DNA from 3 places in the Brevibacillus antibioticus genome. Region 2 is predicted to be linked to each of the others. Evidence: predicted binding sites of a transcription regulator. Region 2 holds the regulator's gene; each other region holds the start of a gene.
The links. Region 2 encodes CtsR, which represses protease genes until heat stress. Its sites were predicted from a motif close to ATGGTCAATAAAGGTCAAACA; they were not measured.
Positions count from the first base shown of each region.

Region 1: the regulator CtsR is predicted to act here: its motif matches at 4,366-4,386, upstream of clpP (ATP-dependent Clp endopeptidase proteolytic subunit ClpP).
Region 3: the regulator CtsR is predicted to act here: its motif matches at 2,044-2,064, upstream of clpP (ATP-dependent Clp endopeptidase proteolytic subunit ClpP).

Region 1 covers NZ_SZNK01000001.1:2,984,184-2,991,581, forward strand. The annotation lists gene lon (endopeptidase La) at 1-331, opposite strand, end outside; gene lonB (ATP-dependent protease LonB) at 578-2,275, opposite strand; gene clpX (ATP-dependent protease ATP-binding subunit ClpX) at 2,473-3,738, opposite strand; gene clpP (ATP-dependent Clp endopeptidase proteolytic subunit ClpP) at 3,759-4,340, opposite strand; gene tig (trigger factor) at 4,473-5,765, opposite strand; gene E8L90_RS13980 (metallophosphoesterase family protein) at 5,891-6,430, opposite strand; gene E8L90_RS13985 (XTP/dITP diphosphatase) at 6,461-7,054, opposite strand; gene rph (ribonuclease PH) at 7,047-7,398, opposite strand, start outside.
Region 2 covers NZ_SZNK01000001.1:4,642,400-4,649,797, reverse strand. The annotation lists rRNA gene E8L90_RS22380 (23S ribosomal RNA) at 1-1,515, shown strand, start outside; gene E8L90_RS22375 (MGDG synthase family glycosyltransferase) at 1,766-2,881, shown strand; gene E8L90_RS22370 (HAD hydrolase-like protein) at 2,916-3,602, shown strand; gene E8L90_RS22365 (CtsR family transcriptional regulator) at 3,791-4,255, shown strand; gene mcsA (protein-arginine kinase activator protein McsA) at 4,272-4,790, shown strand; gene mcsB (protein-arginine kinase McsB) at 4,810-5,883, shown strand; gene E8L90_RS22350 (ATP-dependent Clp protease ATP-binding subunit) at 5,944-7,398, shown strand, end outside.
Region 3 covers NZ_SZNK01000001.1:5,492,065-5,499,462, reverse strand. The annotation lists gene E8L90_RS26550 (branched-chain amino acid ABC transporter substrate-binding protein) at 1-850, opposite strand, end outside; gene E8L90_RS26545 (copper amine oxidase N-terminal domain-containing protein) at 1,068-1,535, opposite strand; gene E8L90_RS26540 (hypothetical protein) at 1,751-1,972, shown strand; gene clpP (ATP-dependent Clp endopeptidase proteolytic subunit ClpP) at 2,104-2,706, shown strand; gene E8L90_RS26530 (H-type small acid-soluble spore protein) at 2,816-3,001, opposite strand; gene E8L90_RS26525 (hypothetical protein) at 3,018-3,200, opposite strand; gene E8L90_RS26520 (HPr family phosphocarrier protein) at 3,330-3,587, opposite strand; gene whiA (DNA-binding protein WhiA) at 3,637-4,584, opposite strand; gene E8L90_RS26510 (gluconeogenesis factor YvcK family protein) at 4,593-5,603, opposite strand; gene rapZ (RNase adapter RapZ) at 5,682-6,563, opposite strand; gene trxB (thioredoxin-disulfide reductase) at 6,799-7,398, opposite strand, start outside.

The DNA.
Region 1 (7,398 bases), 1.7 Mb from region 2:
CGACGAAATACTCTTCCTGCTGAAGATACTCCTCGATCTTCGCGCGTTGCAAGCCTTCTACCAAAACACGGATTGTCCCATTCGGCAGCTTCAGCATTTGTTTCACGCGCGCAACGGTACCAATACTGTAAATTTGCTCAGCATCTGGCTCTTCTATATGGACCTCTTCCTGTGTCGCAAGCAAAATCTTGTTATCGTCTACCATGGCTTGCTCCAATGCGCGGATGGACTTTTCCCGTCCAACGTCCAAATGGAGTACCATTGTCGGATACACAAGCAATCCTCGCAACGGGAGAAGCGGTAATTCTCGTTTACCGGAACGTTCGCCCAAGCGGATGCACCTCTCCTTGTTGATCTACCCTCTTACAAAGAGCCTGATAACAGACAAAAACGGCCCTCAAAGCCGTTTTTCAAACGCCCACCCGGCCCCAAAAAACGAGACAAAAAAGATCATACGCATCATTTTTTGTGGAGCTCGTTTCAGGCCGGGCAAGGCCTCAGGCTCTTGCAAGCAGAAGCTTTTTTCCATTGTAGCGCAAACACAATCCGATGTCTAATCCGCGAGCATACCCGACTGCTACAGGGATAGCGGGGAGGAAGCGAGATCCTCTGCTGGGATTTGCAAAGTAAATCCCGTCGCCTCTTCTTCCTGCATGGCAGCTAGTGGTACAGCTAGCTCGATTACCTCAGTGACTGTCGACACTGGTATGATTTCGATCCCTTTCATGTCTGCAAAAATGCTTTGCCAGTTTTCCTGCGGAATGAGGACTCTGGTCGCTCCCGCTTGTTTGGCAGCCTCTACCTTCGCGACTACACCCCCAACCGGTTTTACCTTCCCATGAATACTCACTTCGCCCGTCATAGCCAGCAAATTATCGACAGGCTGATTCAAAATCGCCGAGTAGATCGCAGTGGCAATGGTAATCCCCGCAGAAGGTCCATCGACAGGGATGCCTCCCGGAAAATTGATATGCAGATCATAATCATACGGGCGGACGCCCATTCTGTTCAGGACAGTCAAAACGTTTTCGATCGAGCCTTTTGCCATCGACTTTCGGCGAATCGTCCGGCTGCGGCTGCCCATTTCCTCTTCTTCGACCATTCCTGTCATCGCCATTCGGCCTTGACCTGGAACAGCGGTGGGTGAAGCAGTCACTTCAAGCTCCATCACACTGCCCATATTCGGACCGTACACAGCAAGACCGTTGACCAAACCGACCTGCGGTGTATCATGCACCTGCTTTTCGGGACGAGGCGATTTTTGACTGCTATGCATCACCCATTCCACATCGGCAGCCTGGATGTCTTGGCGTTCTTCAGTCAAGGCAATTCCCGCAGCGATTTGCAGTGTATTGATCGCTTCACGTCCATTGGTCGCGTAGCGCTCGATCACGGAAACAGCGCTGTCTTCTATATTCATATTCATTTTAGGCACGGCCGTACGCACGATACTCCCAATTTCTCCGGCCTTCAATGGGCGGAAAAAGATTTCCAAACAACGGGAACGAAGCGCAGCAGGCAGTTCCTCTGGCAACCTCGTCGTCGCTCCAACTAGACGAAAGTCGGCGGGCAAACCGTATTTGAATACGTCATGAATATGCGAAGGAATTTGGTTATTTTCCTCGCTGTAGTAAGCACTCTCCAGCATGACTTTGCGGTCTTCGAGAACCTTTAGTAACTTATTCATTTGAATAGGATGAAGTTCCCCTATTTCATCAAGAAACAGCATGCCACCGTGGGCTTTCGTCACAGCGCCTGGCTTTGGCTGCGGAATCCCCGCCTGCCCAAGCGAGCCTGCCCCTTGATAAATCGGATCATGTACAGAGCCGATTAACGGGTCAGCAATCCCGCGCTCATCAAAACGAGCGATCGTCGCATCGATTTCAATAAACTTGGCATCAGAAGAAAACGGCGATAGCTGATTTTTCTTCGCTTCTTCCAGCACGACCCTAGCCGCTGCGGTCTTGCCTACACCAGGTGGTCCATAAATAATGACATGCTGCGGGTTGGGACCACACAAAGCGGCACGCAACGCGCGAAGCCCATCTTCTTGTCCTACAATTTCTCCCAAAGTCGCTGGTCTTGTTCTCTCTGACAGAGGTTCTGTCAACGCAACCATTCTCATTTTGCGAATGGAATCAAGATCCTTGCGCGATTCCTTTTCGGTTGAGGTTTTCGTGTTTCTCTGCGCTCGCAGTAAGTTCCAAAAGTAGGTGCCGATCACGATACCAACAACCACTTCAATGACAGCAATGACCAATGTCGTATAGTCCATATGCAGTCCCTCCCATGCGTCTTCGCTTGCGGTCAACTTTGGTCCCCCGAAGAAAAAGGAACACGTTCATGACCGTTTTGTGCATATGTAAAGCTTCTCTTGAACGATATCAAGTAGTATTGCCCCGCAAGCGTAGACGTAAACCACCAACAAAAAAACCACCTCGCCGATAACGAGATGGTTTGTGCAGACAATGCTTATGCTGTTTCTTCGTGCAATTCCTGACCTTCTTTGGTCAACAGTTGCGGCTTCACTTTGTCGCGTACCGTTTCTTCAGTAATGACACACTTGTTGACGTCTTCTCTGGAAGGAAGCTCATACATCATATCGAGCATGATTTGTTCGATAATCGCACGCAGTCCGCGCGCACCAGTGTTGCGCTTAATCGCTTCTTTGGCGATTTGCAGCAGCGCACCGTTATCGAACTCCAGCTCAACACCGTCGAGACTCAGCAGTTTTTGGTACTGTTTCACCAAAGAGTTTTTCGGCTCAGTCAGGATACGCACGAGCGTCTCCTCATCCAGCGGCTCCAAGGTAGCCAGCACTGGCAAACGACCGACGAACTCCGGAATCAGACCAAATTTCAACAGGTCTTCCGGCAAAATGTATTTCAGGTATTCTCCGGCTTTCAGATCGCCTTTTACGCCATCGCCGAAGTCTGCACCGAAACCGATGACTTTTTTACCCAAACGACGCTTGATAATCTGCTCGACGCCATCAAATGCACCGCCGCAGATGAACAAAATGTTCGACGTGTCGATTTGGATGAACTCTTGGTGAGGATGCTTGCGTCCGCCTTGTGGTGGAACACTTGCAACAGTACCCTCCAAAATTTTCAAGAGCGCTTGCTGAACACCTTCACCAGATACATCACGCGTGATGGATGGGTTTTCCGATTTGCGGGCTACCTTATCAATCTCGTCGATGTAAATGATTCCTTTTTCAGCCTTCTCCACATCATAGTCAGCAGCTTGGATGAGCTTGAGCAAGATATTTTCAACGTCTTCGCCCACATAGCCTGCTTCTGTCAGAGAAGTTGCGTCCGCAATTGCGAAAGGTACATTCAGAATGCGCGCCAATGTTTGCGCGAGCAACGTTTTCCCGCTACCAGTCGGACCGATCAGCATGATGTTGGATTTTTGCAGCTCCACATCCTCGATCTTCGCCCCGGAATTAATCCGTTTGTAGTGGTTGTACACCGCTACAGACAAGGATTTCTTCGCCATATCTTGACCGATGACATAGTCGTCCAAGATTTTGCGAATTTCCACTGGCTTTGGAATTTCTTTCATATCGATTTCTTCTTCAGTGCCCAGTTCTTCCTGTACAATCTCATTGCACAGTTCGATACATTCGTCACAAATGTAAACACCAGGACCAGCTACCAGCTTGCGCACCTGTTCCTGGGACTTGCCGCAGAAGGAACACTTCAGTTGGCCTTTGTCGTCGTTAAACTTAAACATGCGCTTCACCTCACAACGGGTCAGTTTTTGCGTTCGATAATAGAGTCAATCAATCCGTAGGCCTTTGCTTCTTCTGCGCTCATGAAATTGTCGCGGTCTGTATCTTGCTCTACACGTTCATAAGGCTGACCTGTCCGCTCAGACAAAATCTCATTCAGCTGGCGCTTCGTTTTCATAATCCATTCCGCATGAATGCGGATGTCTTCTGCTTGCCCACGCACACCGCCGAGCGGTTGGTGAATCATCACTTCCGCATTTGGAAGAGCGAAGCGCTTGCCTTTTGCACCAGCAGCCAACAGGAACGCACCCATGCTGGCAGCCATGCCCACACAAATCGTGGACACATCCGGTTTGATGTACTGCATGGTGTCATAGATGGCCATTCCTGCTGTAACAGAACCACCTGGAGAGTTTATGTATAGCGATATGTCTTTGTCCGGATCTTCTGCCTGCAAGAAAAGCAGCTGAGCAACTACCAAATTGGCGATTTCATCATCAATTTCGGTGCCCAAGAGAATAATCCGGTCTTTCAGGAGGCGCGAGTAAATATCGTAGGAGCGCTCGCCCCTGCTTGTTTGCTCGATGACCATAGGGATTAGCATTATGTATTTTCCTCCTTTGCCGAAAAAAGTCAATGGTGGAAAAACAAGGCACGATACACTCGTGCCTTGTGATCTTGACAGCCAGTGCTCAGGGTTAGCCTGCCCACTGACCAATCATGCGTTCTTCTAAGCTTATGCTGTTACTTTGCTTTCTGCAACCAGCAAATCTACTGTTTTGCGAGTTTGCACATCGCGGTACAGAGCAGCCATGCCATCTTGTGCGGAGAAGATTTTGCGCAGCTCGTCTGCTGGGCGGCCGTATACGCCAGCCAGTTTCTCGAGTTCTGCAGTTACATCTTCTTCTGTTGCTTCGATGTTTTCTGCTTTGCCGACTGCTTCCAAAGTCAAGGAAGTGCGAACGCGGGATGTTGCGTCTGCACGCAATTGATCACGCAGTTGGCTCTCATCCATGCCGGAGAACTGGTAGTACAGTTCCAGCGTCATGCCTTGGTATTGCAGACGTTGACCAAATTCATTTACCATTTGATCCAATTCATGCTCAACCATTACTGCTGGCAAATCGATCTCAGCGTTTTCAGCTGCTTTCAGAACGAGCTGCTCACGAACATATTGATCTTTTTCTTGTGCAGTTTTTTCTTCGAGCTTTTTCTTGGTGTCTGCTTTCAGCTCTTCCAGCGTGTCGAACTCGCTCACGTCTTTGGCAAACTCATCATCCAAGACAGGCATGTTTTTGCGCTTCAGGCTGTTCAGCTTCACTTTGAATACCGCTTCTTTACCAGCGAGGTTAGGAGAGTGGTATTCTTCAGGGAAAGTTACGGTAATTTCTTTTTCTTCGCCGATGTTCAAGCCAGCCAGTTGCTCTTCGAACCCTGCGATGAAAGTACCGGAACCCAGTTCCAGAGAGTAATCTTCTGCTTTACCGCCTTCAAAAGCTACTCCGTCTTGGAAGCCTTCGAAATCGATTACAGCGATATCGCCTGTTTGTGCGGCACCCTCTTCTACTGCTACCAGCTCAGCATGACGCTCTTGCATACGCTTCAGTTCAGCGTCAACGCTCTCTTCTGTTACAGAGAAGTCTTTTTCTTCGATGGACAGACCTTTGTAGTCGCCCAGCTTCACTTCAGGCTTCACAGTTACAGTCGCTTTGAAGATCAGGTTTTTCCCTTGCTCCATTTGCGTTACGTCTACTTCTGGACGATCTACTGGCTCGATGCCAGCTTCACGAACAGCTTGTCCGTATGCAGTTGGAAGCAGAATGTCAAGAGCGTCTTGGTACAAAGATTCTACACCAAAACGGGATTCGAACATTTTGCGTGGTACTTTTCCTTTACGGAATCCTGGAACTTGAACTTTTTGAACCACTTTTTTAAACGCTTGATCCAATGCTGCGTCTACTTGCGTAGCATCTACTTCAATCGTCAGGACTCCCTGGTTATTCTCTACCTTTTCCCAATTTGCTGCCACGTAAACTTCCCCTCCTAAATCGAATCAACAGAACATCGCCAGCCGCGCCATGGTATCTTCGCAGGCTCGGATGATAATATTCTAGCCATTATAACCATTCTAGTATAGCACAAATCTTTTAGTTTTCAAGAAGACCTCATTGGTCGACGAACAGAATAGTTCCCTCCCAATTGTGGAACCGGGTTGCCTACATGATCGTAAAACGTCACGGTTATGTATATTTCTGTCGGGCTCGTTCCTGTCTCTTCTAAAAGAGCATATGTCGGTACGTGAAAACCGCGCGGCATTTGCAGGCTGCCCGGATTCAGAAACAAGATGTCTCTCTCTACGCCACAGACAGGTACATGAGAGTGACCGAATACGACTACATTTGCCCCGACCTCTTCTGCACGGTAATGAAGGCGCAGAAGAGAGCCTTTCACTCCGAAAAGATGCCCGTGCGTTTGCAGGATGTGAAGGTCGCGCCATTTGGTCTCTTGCTCAGTCGGCACCTCTTGTGTCGAATCGCAATTGCCTCGGACAAGCGTCATGTTGGAAAACGGCTCGCGCTTATGGTCGACACAAAAATCGCCACAATGCAAAATTTTTTCGACATGATGTCGGTTGACGACCTGGCTGACTTCCCGAACCAAGCCGTGGCTATCGCTCATGATGAGAATTCCCATCACGCTTCACTCTCCTGTTTTCTCTCTTGTCTACTTGATGATTTCAAGCAGTTGCTGCATAGCACGAGCGCGGTGGCTGATCTGGTTCTTTTCTTCTGGCATGAGTTCGGCCATCATTTTGTCCATCGATGGGATGTAGAATACCGGATCGTATCCGAAGCCGTTTGTCCCTTTTGGGTCACGCGCGATCACACCCTCACAAGCGCCAGTGGCGATGATTGGCTCTTCGCCAGGAATCACCAACGCCAACGTACAACGGAAGCGAGCTGTGCGTTCCTGTGTCGATACCTCTTCCAGCTCTTTCAACAATTTACGCCAATTCTGCTCGTCTGTTGCATCCTCCCCAGCGAAGCGGGCGGAATAAACACCCGGGCGTCCTTCCAGCGCATCTACCTCCAGACCGGAATCGTCACCGAGGGCTGGCATGTTCAAGTATGTAGAGATTTCGATTGCTTTTTTCAACGCGTTTCCTTCGAAGGTGTCCTTGTCTTCTACTACCTCAGGCACGCCGTCAAATTCAGCGAGGCTAATTCCTTCCCAGCCCGCATCTGCGAACAGCCTATTGAATTCTTTCACTTTTCCTTGGTTCCGTGTTGCGAGAACGACTTTTTTTCGATTAGGCATGACTTTCCTCCGCTACGGATTGGGCAAAAGAGAGCGAAACATCAGCGAGCGCCTCTTTTTGACTGTTAATCAAGTTGTCAATGCCGACTTTTGCAAGGGCAATCATTTCTTGTAGCTGTTCAGGCGAAAATGGAGCATCCTCCCCTGTTCCTTGCAGCTCGACAAACTTTCCTTTTCCCGTCATAACGACATTCATGTCGACAATCGCTGTGGAATCCTCTTTGTAGTTGAGATCGAGTACAGCTTGCTCGCCGACTACCCCTACGGAGGTTGCTGCCAGGAAATCGTTTAACGGAAGCTGTTTCCAGGTGCCACTATCCACCAGGTTTTGCATGGCGTCTACC
Region 2 (7,398 bases):
CGATGGACAACAGGTTGATATTCCTGTACCACCTCTGTTCCGCTTGAGCAATGGCGTGACGCAGGAGGATAGGGTGAGCGGCCTACTGGATGGCCGTCCAAGCAGTGAGTGTGGTGTGTAGGCAAATCCGCACACCGTTAAGCATGAGCTGTGATGGCGAGGGAAATGTAAGTACCGAAGTCCCTGATTTCACACTGCCAAGAAAAGCGTCTAGCGAGGAACAAGGTGCCCGTACCGCAAACCGACACAGGTAGGCGAGGAGAGAATCCTAAGGTGCGCGGGATAACTCTTGCTAAGGAACTCGGCAAAATGGCCCCGTAACTTCGGGAGAAGGGGCGCCTCGGTAGGGTTAATAGCCCGAGGGGGCCGCAGTGAAAAGGCCCAAGCGACTGTTTAGCAAAAACACAGGTCTCTGCGAAGCCGCAAGGCGAAGTATAGGGGCTGACGCCTGCCCGGTGCTGGAAGGTTAAGGGGATGAGTTAGCGCAAGCGAAGCTTTGAACCGAAGCCCCAGTAAACGGCGGCCGTAACTATAACGGTCCTAAGGTAGCGAAATTCCTTGTCGGGTAAGTTCCGACCCGCACGAAAGGCGTAACGACTTGGGCGCTGTCTCGGCAAGAGACCCGGTGAAATCATAATACCTGTGAAGATGCAGGTTACCCGCGACAAGACGGAAAGACCCCATGGAGCTTTACTGTAGCCTGGTATTGGAACTTTGTGCATCATGTACAGGATAGGTGGGAAGCTGAGAAGCAGGGGCGCCAGCCTCTGTGGAGCTGTCGGTGGGATACCACCCTTGATGTACGGAGTTTCTAACTCGTCGCCCTTATCGGGCGAGAGGACCATGCCAGGTGGGCAGTTTGACTGGGGCGGTCGCCTCCTAAAAGGTAACGGAGGCGCCCAAAGGTTCCCTCAGAATGGTCGGAAATCATTCGTAGAGTGTAAAGGCAGAAGGGAGCTTGACTGCGAGACCTACAAGTCGAGCAGGGACGAAAGTCGGGCTTAGTGATCCGGTGGTTCCGCATGGAAGGGCCATCGCTCAACGGATAAAAGCTACCCTGGGGATAACAGGCTTATCTCCCCCAAGAGTCCACATCGACGGGGAGGTTTGGCACCTCGATGTCGGCTCATCGCATCCTGGGGCTGAAGTAGGTCCCAAGGGTTGGGCTGTTCGCCCATTAAAGCGGTACGCGAGCTGGGTTCAGAACGTCGTGAGACAGTTCGGTCCCTATCTGTCGCGGGCGTAGGAAGTTTGAGGAGAGCTGTCCTTAGTACGAGAGGACCGGGATGGACGCACCGCTGGTGCACCAGTTGTCACGCCAGTGGCACAGCTGGGTAGCTATGTGCGGACGGGATAAGCGCTGAAAGCATCTAAGCGTGAAGCCCCCTCCAAGATGAGACTTCCCACAGCGCAAGCTGGTAAGACCCCTCATAGACGATGAGGTTGATAGGTTCGGTGTGGAAGCGCGGTAACGCGTGGAGCTGACGAATACTAATCGGTCGAGGACTTATCCACAAATTCTTAGCAATCATGCGTATTCAGTTTTCAGGGAATGAAACCAACCTCTTTACCCCAGAATGGGTAAGGAGGTTTTTTGTTTTTAACGTATCTCACAACAAAAAGTCAAACTCGCGATTATTTTGTCGATAAGTTAGGCCGAATGACCGACAAGTTCCCTCTTGCAGACGGGTCTTGGGGTAGACTAACATGAGAAGGTACCTGATCCAGGCGTTGGAATAGGCGAGGTTATGAAGGAGAATCGTTCATGAAAAAAATTCTAATCTTTTCCGCTTCCATCGGTAACGGACACAACCAGGCAGCGCGGGCCATGCAAGAAAGCTTGGCTGAGAGTGGTTGCACATCAATGATCATCGATACGTTGGAATATATTAGCCCCACCTTTCACAAGATTTTGCTGGAAAGCTATATGAATCTGTTAAGGCTGTCACCTAAGATGTGGGGCAGAATTTATCATAATACAGAAAAAACCCGTTTTTTCGATATGAATGTGCTGATGAATAAGTTATTGGCAAACAAACTTAAAAAGTTGATCAACAGCGTACAGCCGGATGCCTTTATTGCTACGCATCCGTTTGCAAGCTGTATGCTTTCCGTACTGAAAGGGAGAAATGATTGGAAAGAACCAATCTATACGATCATTACTGACTATACCATCCATCCTTCATGGATTAATCACCATATCAATTATTACTTCATCGGTCATGAACAGCTGTATTACCTGTTAGACGTTTATCGACAGGATCATCAAAAATTCATTCCGATGGGCATTCCCATCATGAAAAAATTCAGTTTGCCATTGGAACCGGATTTAATTCGGCAAAAGCTTGGCCTCGCTCCTGAACAAAAGAGTATTATTCTTTCAGGGGGCGGATTGGGTCTCGGCTCGATGGAAAAAGTATTGGATGGACTAGAAGAGATTAACATTCCTCTTAAAACCTTTGTGTTAACAGGGACAAACGACAAGCTGTACAATAAAGTGATCAATCGTACGTATCGGCATGAAGTCGTTCCGCTAAAATTCATCAATAACTTCCACGAATACTTGGAAACGGCTGATTTAATTGTCACCAAATCAGGAGGACTTACATCAGCTGAAGTAATGAGTAAACGGGTACCTATGATTGTTTACAACCCTCTGCCTGGACAGGAAGAGAGGAACAGCCACTTTTTGCTCAATAATGGATGTGCGGTACATGCGAATTTGTCGGAGCAATTGATTTACTTTATCGATGAATTATTGCATAGCCCGTCCAAGGTGGACTATATGCGTAGAATGGGACTGAAAATCTCGAAGCCAGATGCTGCACAACGAATTACTGAGTTTATCATGGATGATATGAATATATGCCAGGAGAAGTAGAATAGCTGCCTAGCCAGACAAAATGGAGGAACCTATGACTGTACCATTCGCTATATTATTTGATATGGATGGCACGTTACTGCAAACAGAAAAGCTGTCGACCCCCGCGTTTATTCGAACGTTTGACCAGCTTCGTCAAAAAGGATTGTGGAAAGGGGAAACCCCTGACGAACGTGAACTGATCAATGTACTGGGAATGACACTCGAGCAAATCTGGGACAAATTATTGCCGGGCGCAAGTGAGGAAGCTATTCGTTCAGCAGACACCTTCTTGCTAGAGAATGAAATCCAGTTACTTAAAGAACGAGTGACCGACCTCTATCCGGATGTAAAATCAACTTTAGAAAAGCTACGTGAAAAAGGATTTTCTTTGTTTATAGCAAGCAATGGGCAGGAAGAGTACATCGATGCCATTTGTCAGGAATACGAGTTGAAGCCACTGATGACCGACCTGTACTCGGCTGGCCGCTTCCGCACGCATTCCAAAAATGACCTAGTTGCAAAATTGTTGTCTGATTACAAAATCGGACAGGCCATCATGGTAGGAGATCGTCACTCCGACGTGGAAGCAGGCAAGACAAACGGTTTATTTACCATTGGATGCGACTTTGGTTTTGCCAAACCAGGCGAGCTTGATGGGGCAGATGTCATCATCACCAGCTTCCCTCAGCTACTGAATCATTTGCCAGCAATCGACACCAATACGCAAGAACAAGCATAAACCATTCCTCAGGGAGTGGTTTTTTTGTTGATCATGTCCAAGTTTCAAGCAGCCCTCTTTTGCCTACACTAGAATGTGTAAGGGACACTTGCGGGCACGCACTAAACCCATTATAATTAACGTCAAAGATAGTCAAAGTCAATAGGTAGCTCATCAGAAACATACACAGAGGAATAGGAGGCGATGACTTGCGTAACATCTCGGACATCATTGAACATCACTTAAAAAGCATCATTACAAACAGTCCCAATGGATCGATCGAGATTCAGCGTAGTGAGCTTGCCGACCATTTTCAATGTGTGCCGTCTCAGATCAATTACGTCATTAATACGCGCTTTACCGTTCAAAAAGGATACATCGTAGAGAGTAAGCGCGGGGGCGGCGGGTATATTCGCATACGCAAGGTGCAGATTGTCAGCAAAGCACGCTTGCAGGAATTGCTAACGGAGGAACTGATTGGTGAGAGTATCAATCAGAGCGTGGGAAATGCGATCGTAGAAAGACTATTGGAGGAAGGCTTAGTCAACATCAGAGAAGCCACCTTGATGAAAATCGCTACCTCGCGAAACGTATTGACGCTAGAAGCTGAATTGCGGGATCGTTTGCGGGCAAATATTTTAAAGCAGATGATCGCGGCAATCTTGTTGAAGTAAAAGGAGGTATGATGTTATGAACTGTGAGGAATGCGGAAAACGACCGGCGACACTTCATTTGACGAAAATCGTCAATGGCGAAAAAACCGAATACCATATTTGCGAGCAGTGTGCTCATGAAAAAGGGGACGTCTTTACCGGCTTTCACAACTTCAGCATCAACAATCTCCTCTCAGGACTTTTAAAATTTGATCCCATGCAAAAGAATGGACGCGAAACGGCAACGAATAAGCCGCTTCAATGCGAAACCTGTGGACTCACATATACTCAATTTAGTAAAAGCGGCCGATTCGGTTGTAGTGATTGCTACACCTTTTTGGGTGACCGACTGGACCCCCTTTTCCGCCGGATTCACGGGAACACACAGCATAGTGGAAAGGTACCAGAGCGTACCGGTGGCAAACTGAAGATCCGTAAAGAGCTAGAGCAACTAAAGCAAGCGCTGCAAAGTCATGTCGCCAGTGAAGAGTTCGAGAAGGCAGCAGAAATGCGTGATCGAATTCGAGCATTGGAACAAAAAATGGCCCAATCGTAGCAAGGGAGGTTAGCTGGTTATGTCCCAAAAGCAGTTTATGCAAAACCCGTGGAGCAATTGGATGAAAGGAGAAGGTCCTGATTCCGACATTGTCATAAGTACACGGCTGCGTATCGCCCGTAACCTGCGCCAGCATCCCTTTCCGTTATTGGCAACGGACTCGCAGGGCGAGGAAGTCGTCAGAAAGGTAACGGAAGTAAGCGATTCGGAGGCAATGCGCAAGCGGCATCAGCTTCAGGTCATCCATATGGATCAAATTAATCCGTTAGAAAAACGTGTGCTCGTAGAAAAGCATCTGGTTAGCCCTCATTTGGCAGAGGAATCTCGCAAAGGTGCGGTATTGCTTCGTGAAGATGAGTCCGTCAGCATTATGGTTAATGAAGAAGACCACATTCGAATACAGGTACTATTACCCGGGTTTCGTTTGAACGAGGCATGGGAAATAGGAACTAAGATAGACGACATTTTTGAGAAAAACTTGAACTACGCGTTCGACGAAACACGAGGATATCTGACAAGCTGCCCAACCAATGTGGGTACGGGAATTCGTGCATCTGTGATGCTGCACTTGCCAGCTCTGGTGATGACGCAGCAGATCAGCAGAATTTTACAGGCAATTAATCAAGTTGGTCTAGTCGTTAGAGGAATTTACGGAGAGGGCAGCGAAGCTCTAGGGAATCTTTTTCAGTTATCCAATCAGGTCACACTGGGGATGTCTGAATCGGATATTCTTTCCAACCTCTACGGTGTAGCCAGGCAGATTATTGAGCAAGAGCGTGTGGCACGTACTTACTTGCTGGAGCATACCCGGGTTTCTTTGGAGGATCGGATTTTTCGGTCGTTTGGCATCCTGATGTACGCTCGCACAGTAGAGTCCAAGGAAGCGGCTCAGCGCTTGTCTGATGTACGTCTGGGGATTGATCTAGGCATCATTCCAAATGTATCTCCGCTCGTCCTAAACGAACTGTTGGTCACGACACAGCCAGGGTTTTTACAGCACCACGCTGGGCAAAAGCTCACTCCGGACCAACGCGATGAAAGAAGGGCAAGGCTGATTCGAGAACGTCTGCGCGTTGTGGACTCACAAGAGTAACGGTATCACGCAATTGTTAACCATATAGAGAAAAAACACGGTTATACGGAGGTGTACGATATGATGTTTGGACGTTTTACAGAACGAGCACAAAAAGTACTGGCGCTTGCCCTGGAAGAGGCGGTTCGTCTCGGACACAAAGATATTGGGACAGAGCATGTGCTGCTAGGACTCATTCGAGAAGGCGAAGGGATTGCCGCGAAGGCACTGCAATCACTTGGGCTTGGCCTCGATAAAATCCAGAGCGAAGTGGAGTCGTTAATCGGGCGAGGAACAGAGCAGTCCGGTAGTAATTACACACCAAACTATACACCTCGCGCCAAAAAGGTCATTGAACTGTCGATGGACGAAGCCCGCAAGCTGGGTCATACCTATGTGGGGACTGAACATATTCTGCTTGGCTTAATCCGTGAAGGAGAAGGCATTGCTGCGAGAATCATGAACAATCTGGGCGTTAGCCTGAACAAGGCACGTCAGCAGGTGCTTCAGCTGCTTGGCAGCTCGGAAATGATGGCATCTCATCAACCGTCTGGAGGAAATCCAGCGGCGAATACGCCGACACTGGACGGCTTGGCAAGGGATCTGACTGCAATCGCTCGTGATGGCGGGCTGGACCCGGTCATCGGTCGCCAAAAAGAAATCGAGCGTGTGATCCAAGTACTTAGCAGACGTACCAAGAACAACCCTGTTTTAATTGGAGAGCCCGGTGTCGGGAAGACAGCTATTGCAGAAGGTCTTGCCCAAAAAATCGTGAATAACGAAATTCCGGAGACCCTTCGTGATAAGCGCGTCATGACCCTCGATATGGGAACCGTTGTTGCGGGAACCAAATATCGCGGTGAGTTCGAAGATCGTCTGAAAAAAATCATGGACGAAATTCGCCAAGCAGGAAACATCATCCTGTTTATTGATGAGCTACACACCTTGATTGGAGCAGGTGGAGCAGAAGGAGCAATTGATGCCTCCAATATTTTGAAGCCTGCGCTGGCACGTGGCGAGCTACAGTGCGTAGGGGCCACTACGCTGGACGAATATCGCAAGTACATCGAAAAAGACGCGGCACTGGAGCGTCGTTTCCAACCGATTCAGGTTGATGAACCGACAGCGGAGGATGCCATTCGTATTCTGCATGGCCTTCGTGATCGTTACGAAGCCCACCACCGTGTCAAAATTACCGATGAAGCAATCGAGCAGGCAGTAAAACTGTCTGACCGCTATATTACGGAACGCTTCCTGCCTGACAAGGCCATCGACTTGGTCGACGAGGCGGCATCCAAAGTCCGCTTGCAATCCTTTACGGTTCCACCAAACCTCAAAGAGCTGGAGGGACGTCTGGAAGAGGTGCGCAAGGAAAAAGACGCTGCCGTACAATCACAAGAGTTCGAAGAAGCAGCAGCACTTCGCGATCAGGAGCAAAAACTGCGTGAAGAACTGGATAAAACGAAAAAAGACTGGAAAGAGCGCCAAGGCCAGCTGAACATGGAGGTTACACCAGAAGACATCGCGCAAGTAGTG
Region 3 (7,398 bases), 850 kb from region 2:
AGTCGTAGCCATCGCCACCCATGAAGACACCTTTGAAGCCTTTTTCACGTGCTTGCTTCACGATGATCCCTGCATCCGAATAGTATCCACCGAAGTAGATCATCTCTGGATTTTTCGCAAGGATTTGGGTGATGATCGCACTATAATCTTTCTCGCCTGCTGTTACCCCTTCATAGCCGAGAACTTGTACACCGTCTTTTTCAAATTGCTTTTTCACTTCTTCCGCAAGTCCTTGTCCATAAGCAGCTTTGTCATGCATAACGAATGCCGTTTTTACATTCAACTGATTTTTGGCAAAGATAGCAGCCTTGGAGCCTTGTTGATCGTCGCGCGCACAAATGCGGTGTACGATCTTCTTGCCTTGCTCAGTCAAATCTGATCCCGTTGCGGAAGGAGACACCATCACGAGCTTCTCTTGCTCGTATTGCGCTGCTGCCGTAATCGATGCACCTGTTGTAGCATGGCCTACTACTCCAACTACATCAGGATTCGAAATCAACATTTGCGCGACTGCTACCCCTTGTTTCGGGTCAGCTTGGTCGTCTTGAGCGGACAATTGAACGTCATAGCCAAGTGCTTTGAATGCCTCTACCTTTTCTTTCAGTGCATATTCAGCACCAGCTTTTGCTGTGCTTCCGTAATCGGAGTACTGACCCGACATCGGACCAACTACAGCAACAACGAGCTTCTCAGTAGCGCCACTTGCACCGCCTGTGCTTCCTCCGCTATTGTTGCTCGGCTGTGGTGTCGCGCTTTGTCCACCAGTTCCCGCACCTCCACCGCAGCCCGCGAGCAATGTGCTCAGAGCAAATGTTGCAACCAATATCGACAATGATTTCTGTTTTTTCATAGCAAAACATCCCCCTCTTTATTTATGAGCAAACTATGAATCACAATCTTATTGTAGGATATTTTAGAAAATTTGCAATAGAAATGATTGAAAGAATAATCAACCAAAAAAAACCTCTATCGCAGTCTGCTAATAGAGGCGTATCACGTATTGTATTAAGGAAATAGCCACTTCTACGCATAGAAGTGGCTATCTTGATGAGAAACATCCATTCGTTTTAGGAATTAATTGCAATGCTCAGCTTGTAAGTGAGCTTGCTTGCATCGTACTCCACTTTTGCACCCAATTCTTCGGCGATGAATACGAGAGGAACGAGTACTCCTCCAGTCACTGGACGTGGCGGATTTTCTACAGTTGTTTCTTTGCCGTTTTTATAAGCAAAGTTTTTGTTTTCGTACATACGCAGTGCGTACTTGTTGTCTTTGGCAACTAGCAGAGATTTGTCCATGCTATCCCATGCTGCACTACCACCCAGAGCAATCGCCAATGTGCTCGCATTCACATACGCAACACCATTTTCAGTAACGATCTCTTGTGGGAATGGGAACTCCTTGCCGTTGAGTTCAACCTTGATTTTTTGTTGCTGTACAGGAGCAGGCGCAGTTTGAGCAAACGCAGCCGTTGCCGCTACACTTCCAGTTAGAAGAGCCGCTGTCAGCATCATTGTTGAGAACTTGCGAAGCATAATAAACACCCCTTAAATATCATAAAATCAATTCCAATTTTGTAAAGTTCGACACAAATCACCTTTTTCCTTCTTTTTTATCCCATACTTTTCCTATGTAATTCTCTCGCCAAACATGACAAGACTAGGAAAAAAAATAAATATCCCACGAACAAATGTTTTTGTGCACAACCTGTGCATAACATTGTGGATAACTTTCGAAAGCGAGGCTTACCATGGCAGGGGAACGTTTTTTTCTCATTTATCAAGAGGCCAGTGACGAAGAATGCTTATTGACCATTGAACCTTACAAAGATCAACAGGAACTGGCGGAAGCCATCAATCAGCTGCAAGCCAAACAAGTCGATGAATATACGATCATCAAAGGAAAAAAGATGAAAGCCACGCTGAAACTCGCCGTCGATTTGACCGAGGCCGATGAGAATTCCAAGGAATGAATGTTTTCTTTTTCGAGTAGGTTTAGACAGAGGGAAAATGGCAAACATGGTAGTGAGGGAGCGCACTTATGTGTTTGACCTTCATTGACCTTTTGTGTATGATATTGTTACAAAGAGAGGAGGAAGACTAGATGCATATGAATTTAATTCCAACCGTCATTGAACAGACGAACCGCGGGGAACGTGCTTACGACATTTATTCCCGCCTGCTCAAAGACCGCATCATCTTTCTGGGAACCCCAATCAACGACACCGTAGCCAATATCGTTGTGGCACAGTTGTTGTTCCTTCAGGCGGAAGATCCGGAGAAAGACATTCACTTGTACATAAACAGCCCAGGCGGTTCTATTACTGCTGGTATGGCAATTTACGATACTATGCACTTCATCAAGCCAGATGTATCCACCATTTGTATCGGAATGGCTGCTTCGATGGGAGCATTCCTGCTCGCTGCTGGGGCAAAAGGCAAACGCTTTGCTCTGCCAAACAGTGAAGTCATGATCCACCAACCATTGGGTGGTGCCCAAGGACAAGCGAGCGACATTGAGATCGCCGCAAAACGTATTTTGAAGATGCGTGATCATCTGAACACTATCCTCGCTGAACGCACTGGACAGCCTTTGGAGCGCATCCAAAAGGATACTGATCGCGACAACTTCCTCTCTGCCGCTGAAGCAGTAGAGTACGGATTGATTGACAAAGTCATCACTTCCGAAGCGTCTTCGAAAAAATAAGTGATAGGTAGTAAAAAAGAAGCACTCGTGCCTGGACTGGCCGAGTGTTTTTTTATATGCCGAGCAAACCCCAAGAGGTTTCCTTGGTTTGCTCGGCTTTTTCGATGGATCATTGTGATACTTCCATTAGCTGACTGACATAGACCGTTCGGCTATGCCCAGGATTTTTTTCTTCATGCACACGTGCCGTTGACGTTTTTTCGTCAACAGCATCGATCCAAACGGCTTGTCCTTCGTACTCTACCTTGATATGGTCGTCGGATTTCATGATGGCTTGTGCTCTCGTTACATTCATAAGTGACTGGCTCCCTCTATTGATCATCGTCAAGAGCTTGCTTGGCTGATGTAGCCCCAGTCATCGTGTCTACAGTCGTTTCTTCAATCAGGCCGTTTTGGTCGGAAACAACTCCGCCTCCCAGTCCCTCGTTCACCATTCGATCAATGTCCATATCATAGCAATCGCGGCCTTCGTGACACTTATCACGGTTACTCATGTCTCATTTCCTCCTTCATGTAATATACATGGTTAGAAATGCCCTGCCCGAAGCGAATTGATACATATTCATCAAGACGATCAACAAAAAAAGACACCTCCCTCTAAGGGAAAAGTGTCTCTCGTTACTCTATTCTTCCTTGCTTACCAGATTCGTAAGGCTGGTGACTGCCTGGGAGGCATCCGGCCCTTCTGCCAAAATGGTAATTTCCGTTCCAGAGCTGATTGCGAGGCTCATGATACCCATGATGCTTTTCGCATTGACCTTCTTGTTGCCTTTTTCTACGAATACTTCCGATGCAAAACGGTTAGCTTCCTGTACGAAAAAGGCTGCTGGACGAGCTTGCAAACCGGTCTTTAACTGAACCACGACCTGCTGTTGAACCATGAATGGACCTCCTTACTTGTAGACTATTATCCTTTAGTATATCATGCATCTACATCGAAATATTTTGTTTTTCTCGTATTTTGTCAGCGATTTCGTTAATTTTTCGCAAGCGGTGGTTAATACCCGATTTGCTCACTACTCCGCTCGGCACCATCTCGCCCAATTCTTTCAAATTGATGTCAGGATGAGCCACTCGAAGCTCCGCGACCTCACGCAGACGTTTGGGCAAATTCTCCAATCCCATCTCTTGATCGATGAGCTGGATATTTTCCATTTGTCTGGTGGCTGCATTCACCGTTTTGTTTATGTTGGCGATTTCACAATTGTGTAAACGGTTTACGGAATTCCGCATGTCCTTTACAATTCGGACGTCCTCGAAATACAGAAGCGCCTGATGAGCCCCTATCAAGCTCAAAAACTCTGTAATCTTTTCGCCTTCTTTAATATAGAGAACATACCCTTTTTTCCGCTCGATGCACTTGGCATTTAGTTTATACCGATTGGCGATCTTGGTCAATGCTTCGCAAAAATCCTGATAGGAAGTGAAAATCTCCAGATGATAGCTGGATGCCTCTGGATGATTCACAGATCCCCCCGCCAAAAAAGCCCCCCGCAAATAAGCAGCGCGGCAACAGGACTTTTTCACGATTTCAGGAGCGATTCCTGGGATAAACGACAGGCTTTGATCCATTATCCCCAAGTCTTGCAAGATCTCATTGGCCTTATTCGGAATACGCACAATATAGACGTTGTTCTTTTTCAAACGCATTTTTTTGCGAACCAGCAATTCAGCGTGTATCTGAAACAACCTCTTGATTAACGTGTAAATGCGTCGGGCAATCGCCGCGTTCTCTGTCGTCACATCCAGCACCAGTCGTCCGGCTCCAAACTGCAGACTTCCATTCATCCGAATCAAGGCTGAGAGCTCTGCCTTGCTGCAGCAATCGGCACCCTCCATCATGGTAAGCTCTTTTTTGGTATGCGCGGCGAATGACATCGACTTCACTACTCCTTCTCTATCTTCAGCACCTTCCGTCTTCGTTTGACGAGTGACACAACCTGCTTGCTGACAGCATGTGCATCGTGACGTAGGTATCCGTCCTCAAATGTGACTAACGGCTTCGCCACCACATGCAGACCGAGCTGGCGCAATTGCTTTAAGTCACATCGGACAGGAGCTGCTCCTTTTTCCGCGTATTTGTCCAATACATGGGTAGGCAGCTCAGCTGAATTGACAATGATCGTATCCAGAAATGATCTATCTACATGTTCATACATGACATTTACGTGCTTGGATGCAGAAAAACCGTCTGTCTCCCCCGGTTGTGTCATGACGTTACAAATGTAGATTTTCGGGGCTTGTGCGCGTGTAATCGCTTCAAATAACCCGCGTACTAATAAATTGGGCAGGATGCTCGTGTACAAGCTGCCAGGCCCAATCAAAATGGCATCCGCGTCGGCAATCGCCATCAGGGCTTCTCCCAGAGGAACAGCGTCCTCCGGATCAAGGAACACCCGCTTGATTTCTTTGCCAGTCAACGGTATTTGGGATTCTCCGATTACGAGAGATCCATCTGTCATTTCCGCTTTCAACTGAATCGATTGCGTGGAAGCTGGCAATACATCTCCACGCACTGCCAAAACCCCGCTTAATGTTTTGACTGCGGTGACAAAATCTCCAGTGATTTCGTTCATCGCTGCAAGTAATAGATTTCCCAAATTATGCCCTGCTAATCCCGTGCCTGTGGAAAAACGATATTGCATGACTTTTTCCATCAACGGCTCTGTATCGGCCAGAGCAGTCAAGACGTTTCGAATATCGCCAGGTGGAAGCATATCCATTTCTTCTCGCAAACGTCCAGAGCTTCCCCCATCGTCTGCTACCGTAACAATCGCTGTGATATGCACCGGCTCGTGCTTCAAACCGCGTAGAAGGACGGACAGACCCGTTCCTCCACCAATAACGACTACCCGTAATGGCCTTGACTGTAGCCTCCCGACTCCCTTAGTAGGCATATGTCACCTCATTAGTTCTAATACACATACCACAGGTGGCTTTTTATGCACGCTTCAGTCTTTCCTGCCATCTTATGCTCATTTGTTCTTTTCCATGTCTCGATGACTGACACGGACAGAAAAATCTTTGCTAAAGGTTTCTCCCAAATGTTCTGCAATGGCGACCGAGCGATGCTTGCCACCGGTGCATCCAATTCCTATCACAAGTTGACTTTTTCCTTCTCGCTGGTAATGCGGCAGGGTGTACCCCAAAAAGTCTGTTAGCTTTTCTAAGAATTCCTTTGTGTCCTTGTGCTGCATCACATACTCTGCCACGTCTGGATCACATCCTGTTTTCGGACGCAAATCCTCCACATAATGCGGGTTGGGCAAAAAGCGGACATCGAACATCAAGTCGGCGTCTATCGGTGCGCCGTATTTGAAACCAAACGACAATACATTAATCGTAAGTGGTGATCCTTGTTGACCGTATTGGTTGATGATTTTTTCTCGAAGCTGAACTGGCTTCATTTGACTCGTATCGATAATCTGATGCGCCCAGCCCTTCATTTCCTCCAACAAACGGCGCTCAGCGTGAATTCCTTCCAAAGGTGAACCGTTCGGGGAAAGGGGATGTCTACGCCGTGTTTCCTTATAGCGAGAAACCAAAGTCTGATCGTTCGCATCCAGATAAAGGATGTGGTAGGATAATCCATTCATCTGATTGAGGCTTTCCATGGTTACGGCTAGATTTTCAAAAAACTCACGCCCGCGCAAGTCAATCACCAATGCGACTCGCTCAATACTCCCACCAGACTGTTTAACCAACTCAGCAAATTTGGGAATCAGTACAGGGGGTAGGTTGTCTACACAAAAAAAGCCTAGATCCTCCAAGCTTTGTACAGCAACTGTCTTTCCCGCACCTGACATTCCGGTAATAATCAGGAGATTCATGGCCTTGTCGTTTCCCAATTCTGTCACGCAACTCGCCTCCTACGATTCTGACAATAGCATACCATATTGTCCACCTTATTCGCACCTTTTTGAACCGCTTCCCCTGTTTTTCCAATGACGCCCTCTACAGGCGTACAAGCATTTTTAGAAAAAAAGATGCGTGACTGAATGCCAGCCACGCAACAATTGTTTATATAGATAAGGGGGTCAATTCATTGTCTATAGATTACTCTTGAATTATTTCATCCATGTTACAAGCAGGTTAAGAGATTGTGACATTTTGTTCCTTTAGCTTTTCATTCAGCTCTTCTACATAGTGCTGAGCAGATTGAGCAGCGATAGAACCGTCTCCAGTTGCTGTCACGACTTGACGCAGCATTTTTTCGCGTACATCTCCTGCTGCAAAAACACCTTTTACTTTGGTGTTCATTTTTTCGTCTGTCAGTACATAACCAGCGTCGTTGGTAATGCCCAGTGGACGTACGCTTGCAGTCAATGGGTCCATACCTACGTAGATGAACACCCCATCTGCTGGGTATTCTTTTTGTTCACCTGTTTTGGTGTTATTCAAGAGAACCGCTTGTACTTTGCCTTCACCACGGATCTCTTTTAGTTCTGTATCCCAGATCACTTCGATTTTTTCGTTATCGAAAGCGCGTTTTTGCAGGATTTTCTGTGCACGGAACTGATCACGACGGTGTACGATTGTCACTTTGGAAGCGAAGCGAGTAAGGAACACAGCCTCTTCTACCGCGGAGTCTCCCCCACCAACAACAACCAGCTCTTTATTACGGAAAAATGCACCGTCGCATACCGCGCAATAAGAAACACCACGGCCGGACAATTCTTTTTCGCCTTGTAC